Linked DNA regions of Lentimicrobium sp. L6. The protein of the gene in region 2 interacts with the protein of the main gene of each other region in a pairwise test. Links are inferred from orthologs where the notes say so. Each region holds a gene or a part of one and is shown on either strand. Other genes may lie near its edges.

Region 1 (4,055 bases), on a different replicon or contig from region 2:
TATAGCTTCAATAAAGTTATCATTTGCAAAGGTGATGACTCCGTGAAAATCGGTAATAAAAACCATAGATGTTTTGCTAATAGCATTTTTGAAATCGCTTAATTCTTTAAAGGATTCTTTAGCACTAATTTCTAAGGTTCGTTCTAATTGCTGATAATCTGAATCAAAATTTTTATAGGCGGTATTTACTGCTTCAATAAAATCATCGAGCAGACCTGATTCATTCAGATCTGCTGACAATGTTTTTTTGATTTGTCTTTTTAATAAACGGTGCATTGAGTAATTTGAGTTTTATGGGTTCTATTCAGCAAAAGTGGTAATGGTCATGGTTTGGTTGTGAAGCTCACATTTTGCACCTTCGAGGAAAGGGGCCATTTCTCCATAGGAATAAAAACCTGTGAGGATGGCGTTTTCGCCAACTACTTCTTGAACAGCTTCTACTTCTTCTTCTACCATTTGCTTAAGAACAAGTTTTCGCCCAACACAACTAATTAATATAGCCAATTGTGCTGTTTTATCAGTCAATGGATTTACGCTCACCTCAGCAGCATTTTCTGCACCATTGATGAGTCTGTCAATATTGGCTTTCATTAGTTTAATAAAGGATCCTTCAGGAATATCACCAGCAAAAGTCAGACTTTGTTTTTCTTCATCAACGGCAAGTATGGTTCTTACAACAGGCTCAGCCCCAGCCTCAGTTCGCATGCTGAGTGGAAAGAGTAGGCCAGAAGCAGGTAAGTCTTTCGCTTTTTCACCTAAGAAAGATTTGTATAACTCTAAAGCTGGAAGATTGTCAATTTCGTATAAAATATTTCCATCCGATTTGGTCACTGAACGTTCGATTCCAAAGCTATCCCAGCCCCCGAGGCTTCCATAACCTATTTGAATGTCTTTCCCATAAAATCCGATGGCAGTAATCAGACCGCTTTTAACTTCACCGGAATTTGAAACCACTACAGTTTTTTCAAATAAAGCACCATCTCCAGCCAAGCCTCCTGTGGTATTTATGCCTTCTGGTAATCCGGCTCTTACTCCATTTACTAATTCTGTCCCGTTTACTTGCAAACCTTCAGATAATACAAATACATGCTTCAAGTCTTCGGCTACTAGTCCTTGAACTAAATGGGTGCCAGCCTCAGCAGAACTCTTGAAGTCGCCAATATTTACCTCGCTATATTTTAGTTTTGTTTTATCAAATTTAATTGCAGTTGCAGTCAGACTATTGTCATTTACATTGACTCCATTAATTTCACCACTAGTGCTACAACCAGTGATGATAGCTTTTGGATAAGCTTTTTTGAGCATATTCACCAATGGAGTATCAGCAAACATGGACCTACTGGCAAAGATTAAAATCAGATCAGGGTAGAAATTAAATTTTTGAATATTGCATTTGGCTTCTTGTCGTGGGAAGTAAATAAATTGTTGAGTCTTCATTTTATGTCATTTTATATCATATCATCTATCTAGATTGTATGACTGTGGTTATAGGTGAATAACTTGTTTAATAATTGTGGATCTAATATAAGGTTTTCTGTTTTAGTAAGCAAGGAGTATAAATGCATTTAACACTTAAGGCAGTATTCTGAACATAAAAAAAGCCGACTTCATAGTGAATTCGGCTTTCAAAATATATTATTTCTGGTTTTATCCAACCACTTCTTTTACCAATCGAGCAGCATCTTCTAAAGCAATAGCTGAAGATACTTTTAATCCTGATTTGTCGATGAGTGCTTTACCTTCGGTAGCATTAGTTCCTTGTAATCTTACAATGATAGGAACTTTAATATCACCAATATTGGCATAAGCATCAACAATACCTTGGGCTACTCTGTCGCAACGAACAATTCCACCAAAGATATTAACCAAAATAGCTTCTACATTGGGGTCTTTTAAAATGATACGGAATGCTTCTTCAACACGTTTTGCATTTGCGGTTCCTCCAACATCAAGGAAATTGGCAGGGTCACCACCGCTCATTTTAATCATATCCATAGTAGCCATTGCTAGTCCAGCTCCATTTACCATACAACCTACGTTACCATCTAGTTTCACATAGTTAAGGTCGAATCGGCGCGCTTCTACTTCAATAGGATCCTCCTCTGTTTCATCGCGTAGTTCTTTAAAATCTTTATGACGGAATAATGCATTATCATCTAGAGTTACCTTAGCATCAACAGCAAGAATTAAATTATCTGAAGTCTTTAAAACAGGATTGATTTCAAACATGCTAGAATCAGTTCCTTCGTAAGCAGCATATAATGCATATACAAATTTCACCATTTCTTTAACGGCACCACCAGTGAGGCCTAAATTAAAAGCAATTTTTCTAGCTTGAAAAGCTTGAAGACCAACTTTAGGATCAATTTCTTCTTTAAAAATAAGATGAGGAGTCTTTTCAGCAACACCTTCAATGTCAACACCACCTTCTGGGCTGTACATGATGATATTTCTTCCAGTATCTCTATTGAGTAATACGCCCATATAATACTCTTGAGTTTCAAATTCTCCAGGATAATAAACATCTTGGCCCACTAAAACTTTTAAAACTTTTTTGCCCTTTGGACCAGTTTGGTGTGTGACCAACTGCATTCCTAGTATTTGATCTGCAATTTGTTTAACCTCATCTAGGTTTTTAGCAAGTTTCACTCCACCGCCTTTACCACGGCCACCTGCATGAATTTGAGCTTTAATCACCCACCAGCTAGTTCCTGTTTGCTTTTGTAATTCTTTGGCGGCTTCTACTGCTTTGTCGGGAGTAGCAGCTACAATACCTTCTTGTATTCTAACGCCAAAACTTTTCAGAATTTTTTTTCCTTGATACTCGTGTATATTCATTTGTTAGGTTTTTTTGATACTTGTATAGAAATACGACTCCAAAATTAAAAATATATTCGCAGAAAAGATAGTTTCTTAAAAAATATTATGTTTAGAGAGTTTAAATCTAAATAATGATAAAAATGTGTTAATATATAAGTGTTTATTGAGATTCTATATACTTTTGTGTGAATAAAATAACAATGATGGTCGCAGAAATATTTGTAGAAAACGTAAAGTGTAATGGTTGTAAAAATACCATTATAAAAGAGGTGAAGAAGCAAGAAAAGGTGAGCCAAGTTGATGTGGAAATTGAAACTGGCAAAATCACTCTTGAGTTTGAAGGGAAAGATACTGTAGCGCGAATTAAGTCGAAGTTAAAGAGAAAAGGTTATCCTGAAAAAGGAAAAAATAATATAAAAAGCACTGTGGTTTCTTACGCAAGCTGTGCCATTGGAAGAATAAATGGTCCTACCAAATATCAGGTTAAGAATTTTGATGTGGCAGAGGATTAGAACATATATTATTTAATCCGCTTTTCTGATTCATAGTTCTATTAGATTTTTAGAATCTTAAAGATTTCTGAATGACCCTCTTTATTATTAAGCTGAATCATATAAACTCCATTTTCTTGAGGAAGTTCAAGCTTTACTAATTCTTGATTAGTAAGCTGAATGTTTGAAATAAATTGACCATTGGAATGGTAAATATCGATTTGCTCCCAATTTTGATTATTCTCAATAAAGACATAGCCTTGGCTTGGATTAGGGTAGAACTTGGGGAGGTTTTCCAACTTATTTATAGTAGTTTCAAGACTGATAATTTCTTTTGTTCCCATTAAAACTGGACTTTTATCTGAAGCTTCATACATTCCTTCAAATAGGTCAATATCTTCACTGCTTTCATTAAACATATCTTCCAGCCATTTGGAGCCTACCGTTTGATAATAAACTTTTGCCGTGACCTTTAATTGGCCTTGATATTGCTGGGTTGGAATATGGTATTTAATCAAATCTCCACCTTGTTCTGAAGGGTTGAATGTTTCATCTGAAGCTGCAAGACCAGCAATAATAGTCGTATCGTAGCTGGGGTGACTGGTGCTAAAGCCCATTGGAGGAAGTCGATTGTCCTTTAATGGATATGCGGCATGAAGCAAGGTTGTAGTTACCTCATCTTCTACATTGGCCATTACGGTTTGATAGATTTGTACTTGGTTTTCATTATTGATCATGGAATAA
Region 2 (4,009 bases):
TAATTTCATTGCAAATATCGCTGATAATTCCTACATTCTTGATACCTATAGAGGTAAACTGACAAAGACAATTGATTGGAAACGTGACACTACTATCTCATATCAATTACCAATTGGAGAGAAACAAAAGATTTATAAGTTATTAAAGAATATTGATATTTATAAATACCCATTGAACTATGCACCAACATCGACAGTGAAAATATCACCTACTTTTTCTTATTGTTTCAAATTTACAATTAACGGAATTGACCATAAGATAAATTGGAAAGAAAACACAGAATCTGAGATCAAAGAAGCAAGAGAATTGAGAAAACTTTTTCTTGAAATTCAAAATATCTTAGAAAAAGACGAATTAATCATAGAATTACCTTTATCAAAAAGAGCATTTTATTAAAAAAGAAGCTATTTCGCAGATCTACTCAGAAGAAGGGAAGCCTTGTTCTACCCAGTCCATGCCAATCCGCTAAACAATTGTCATCAGTGTTCTATCTTAAAATGCACAAAAAAAACCCACTCAATCAAGAGAGGGCTTTTCTTATATTCTATTATTCAGATTTCTTAAGCACCTAAAGTGGCTACCATAACAGCTTTAATGGTGTGTAATCTATTTTCTGCTTCGTCAAAAACAATAGAGTTTTCACTTTCGAATACTTCTTCGTTTACCTCCATACCATCGATACCGAATTTTTGGAAAATCTCTTCTCCAACAGTTGTCTGACGGTTGTGGAAAGCTGGAAGACAATGCATGAATTTACACTTTGGGTTTCCAGTAGCATCCATCATGGCTTTATTCACTTGGTAAGGCTTTAATAACTCAATACGTGTTTTCCAAACCTCGTCTGGCTCACCCATACTTACCCATACATCAGTATAAATAAAATCACATCCTTTAACACCTTCTTCAACGTTATCAGTAACGATGATTTCAGCACCAGTTTCAGCAGCTATTTCTTTAGCTTGAGCAACTAGTACATCAGTTGGTTGAACGCTTTTTGGAGCAACAGAACGGAATTTCATTCCCATTTTAGCAGCACCAATCATTAATGAATTACCCATATTATTTTGGGCATCACCAACATAAGCGAAAGTAACTTCGTGAAGTGGCTTATCACTATGTTCCATCATGGTGAGGAAGTCAGCAAGAATTTGTGTAGGGTGAAACTCAGTAGTTAATCCATTCCAAACAGGAACACCAGCATGAGCACCTAATTCTTCAACTATATCTTGTCCAAATCCACGATATTCAATACCATCATACATACGTCCTAAAACGCGAGCAGTATCTTTCATAGATTCTTTTTTACCAATTTGCGAACCGGAAGGGCCTAAATAGGTTACTGTTCCACCTTGGTCATGAACTGCTACTTCAAAAGCACAACGAGTTCTGGTAGAAGCTTTCTCAAAAATTAAAGCTATATTTTTGCCTTTTAGTGTCTGTGTCTCTGTTCCGGCATATTTAGCCTTTTTCAAATCCATTGATAAATCAAGGAGAAATTTGATTTCTTTTGGGCTGAAATCTGATAATTTCAAAAAGTTACGGTTTCTTAAGTTGTAAGCCATAATTTTATATTTAAAAAAGTTTATAAATCATTTGATGACCATTTAAACGCCTTAAATTGGTCTTCAAATTTCTAGGGGCAAAAGTATTATTTTCGGAGGATATATTGAGAAGTATTTTGGCTTTCTCAAAAAAAAACTCCGTTTTAATTAAAAAACAGAGTTTCACTTATTATATAATTGATGATATATAAATTCAAAGTCTATTTTACCCCAATAATTCTTTCATTTTTGTGCCAATATCGGCTGGACTATCAACCACATGAATACCACAATCCACCATGATCGCTTTTTTGGCTTCAGCAGTATCCTCTACTCCACCAATGATTGCACCGGCATGCCCCATGGTTCTACCTTTAGGAGCGGTAGCACCAGCAATAAAACCAACAACAGGCTTATTACCAAATTCTTTCACATAACGAGCAGCTTCGGCTTCCATTCCACCACCAATTTCACCAATCATCACAATTCCTTTTGTTTCAGGATCGTTCATGAATAGTTCCATGGCATCTTTTGTAGTTGTTCCGATTATAGGGTCTCCACCAATACCAATTGCAGTAGTTTGTCCCAAACCTGCTTTTGTTAACTGATCAACAGCTTCATAAGTCAATGTACCAGAACGACTAACTACACCCACTTTACCTGGTTGATGAATAAAGGCTGGCATGATACCAACTTTAGCTTCACCAGGAGTAATAATTCCAGGACAGTTAGGGCCAATTAAACGGCTATTCTTATCTGTTAGGTATTCTTTAACCTTCACCATATCAGAAGTTGGAATTCCTTCTGTAATACAAACGATGACTTCGATACCAGCGCTGGCAGCTTCCATTACAGCATCAGCAGCAAATGCTGGCGGTACAAAGATTAAAGATACATTTGCTCCCGCTTTTTCTACAGCTTCTGCAACCGTATTAAAAACAGGTTTGTTGAGATGAGTTTGTCCACCTTTACCAGGTGTGACTCCACCGACTACATTAGTTCCGTACTCTATCATTTGGGTTGCATGAAAAGTACCTTCCGTTCCTGTAAATCCCTGAACGATGATTTTAGAATCTTTATTAACGAGTATGCTCATTTTGTTATTAGGTTTTTTGTTTTTTAGAGGATTCAAAGTTAAAAGATTTTCCCATATCAAAAGGAATTTTCCTAGATTTCTAATCCTCAATATTATTTATTTATATAGAATAAAATACCTTTTGCCCTATTCGGGTATTCCAATACTACTTTTTACATTTCAAAAGGGTATGACTCACTCCTAAACCATCAATATCTTCAGCTATTTCGAAGCCTACCTTTTTTACCAAACGAATCATATCATCACTGTGATACATTCTGCTATTTCCGTTAGCCAAAGCAGTGAAGTATAAACTTGTCATATTTAAACTATAGCTACTAGCCACATATTTCTGACGATCCCAATAGGTTTCATTGATATAAAGGATTCCACCTGGAACTAAAGCATCGAAAGCTCTAGATAAAAGATGAGTGATTTCCTCCTCAGAGAAGCAATCTAAAAACTGGCTCATCCAAATGGCATCTGCATTATTAGGATAAGCGTTTTTGGGGTTTAATAAGTCAATGGGGAAACCATCTATTCTATCCGATAAATCAACACTTTCAATATTTTGATAAGCGACATTAAGTTGGCCTGGTAGATCAAGGATGGTAATTTTTACATCTGGATTATACTGAGCGGCTTTGATACTAAATTTACCAGTATTTCCTCCAATATCTAATAAGTGCTTTGGTTTATCAGCAAATATTAGTGGCATGACTAATGGAAAAACCAAATCGGAATAATAATGATCAAATTTAAACCATGAATCCTGAACTTTTTCAGGTAAAGAAGAAAGTCCTTCATAAATGGTTTTCCATTTTCCAAATACTTTTAACCCTTCTGGTTTTCCATTTATTACAGAATCCTCTAAGTTATAGAATCCTTGATAGTTAACATCCTGAACAAAGTCCATATTGGCTTCGGTAAGCGGATCGTTAAGAATAAAATACCCTGTTTTAGTCAGGATGAATTTATCATCTTTTTGCATCACCACACCGCAGCTAATACCAGCATCGAGTAATACTTGAACACTATATTTTGATAGTTTTAATTCTTCTGAAATATCTTCAACGAGGATGCCTTTTTTACGAGACTCCTCTACTTTTTTTAATATACCTAAATCTCGCATCACGCGAACTGCTTGAAAGGCGATAGGACCAAAAGCTATTTTTTGAGCTTCGAATTTAGCATCTAATGCTGATAATTTATCTGAACCAAAGTTTCTCATTGTAGTCTATTTTCTACTTGTTTTGATTTGTATGTTACTTTAATAATAATCACAGGAACAGGGTCGTAACCTCTAGTTCCCCATGGATGACATCTGGATATTCTATTGGCTGCCAGCACTGACCCTTCTATAATTCCATGTTTTTTTAATGCTTGAAGACT

What was found. Proteins that work in one complex are often made in the same cells at the same time.
Region 1: the proteins of sucD (region 2) and sucC interact in binary tests that used the Escherichia coli proteins (3 or more experiments, as listed by UniProt). The link is inferred for Lentimicrobium sp. L6 from one-to-one orthologs.

Annotation. Positions count from the first base shown.
Region 1 is NZ_JABKCA010000003.1:110,577-114,631, forward strand. The notes cover bases 744-3,584. They hold sucC (ADP-forming succinate--CoA ligase subunit beta), read right to left. Parts: upstream 2,839-3,584; coding sequence 1,648-2,838; downstream 744-1,647. Other genes in these bases: HNS38_RS01655 (FIST signal transduction protein), read right to left, coding at 744-1,437; HNS38_RS01665 (heavy-metal-associated domain-containing protein), read left to right, coding at 3,006-3,332; HNS38_RS01670 (T9SS type A sorting domain-containing protein), read right to left, coding at 3,374-3,584. Outside these bases: HNS38_RS01650 (ATP-binding protein), read right to left, coding at 1-240; more of HNS38_RS01655, read right to left, coding at 301-743; more of HNS38_RS01670, read right to left, coding at 3,585-4,055. UniProt on the Escherichia coli protein: Succinyl-CoA synthetase functions in the citric acid cycle (TCA), coupling the hydrolysis of succinyl-CoA to the synthesis of either ATP or GTP and thus represents the only step of substrate-level phosphorylation in the TCA.
Region 2 is NZ_JABKCA010000063.1:18,337-22,345, forward strand. What follows is about bases 704-3,498. They hold sucD (succinate--CoA ligase subunit alpha), read right to left. Parts: upstream 2,639-3,498; coding sequence 1,769-2,638; downstream 704-1,768. Other genes in these bases: argF (ornithine carbamoyltransferase), read right to left, coding at 704-1,563; HNS38_RS15080 (class I SAM-dependent methyltransferase), read right to left, coding at 2,784-3,498. Outside these bases: HNS38_RS15065 (hypothetical protein), read left to right, coding at 1-397; more of argF, read right to left, coding at 562-703; more of HNS38_RS15080, read right to left, coding at 3,499-3,848; membrane protein insertion efficiency factor YidD, read right to left, coding at 3,845-4,009. UniProt on the Escherichia coli protein: Succinyl-CoA synthetase functions in the citric acid cycle (TCA), coupling the hydrolysis of succinyl-CoA to the synthesis of either ATP or GTP and thus represents the only step of substrate-level phosphorylation in the TCA.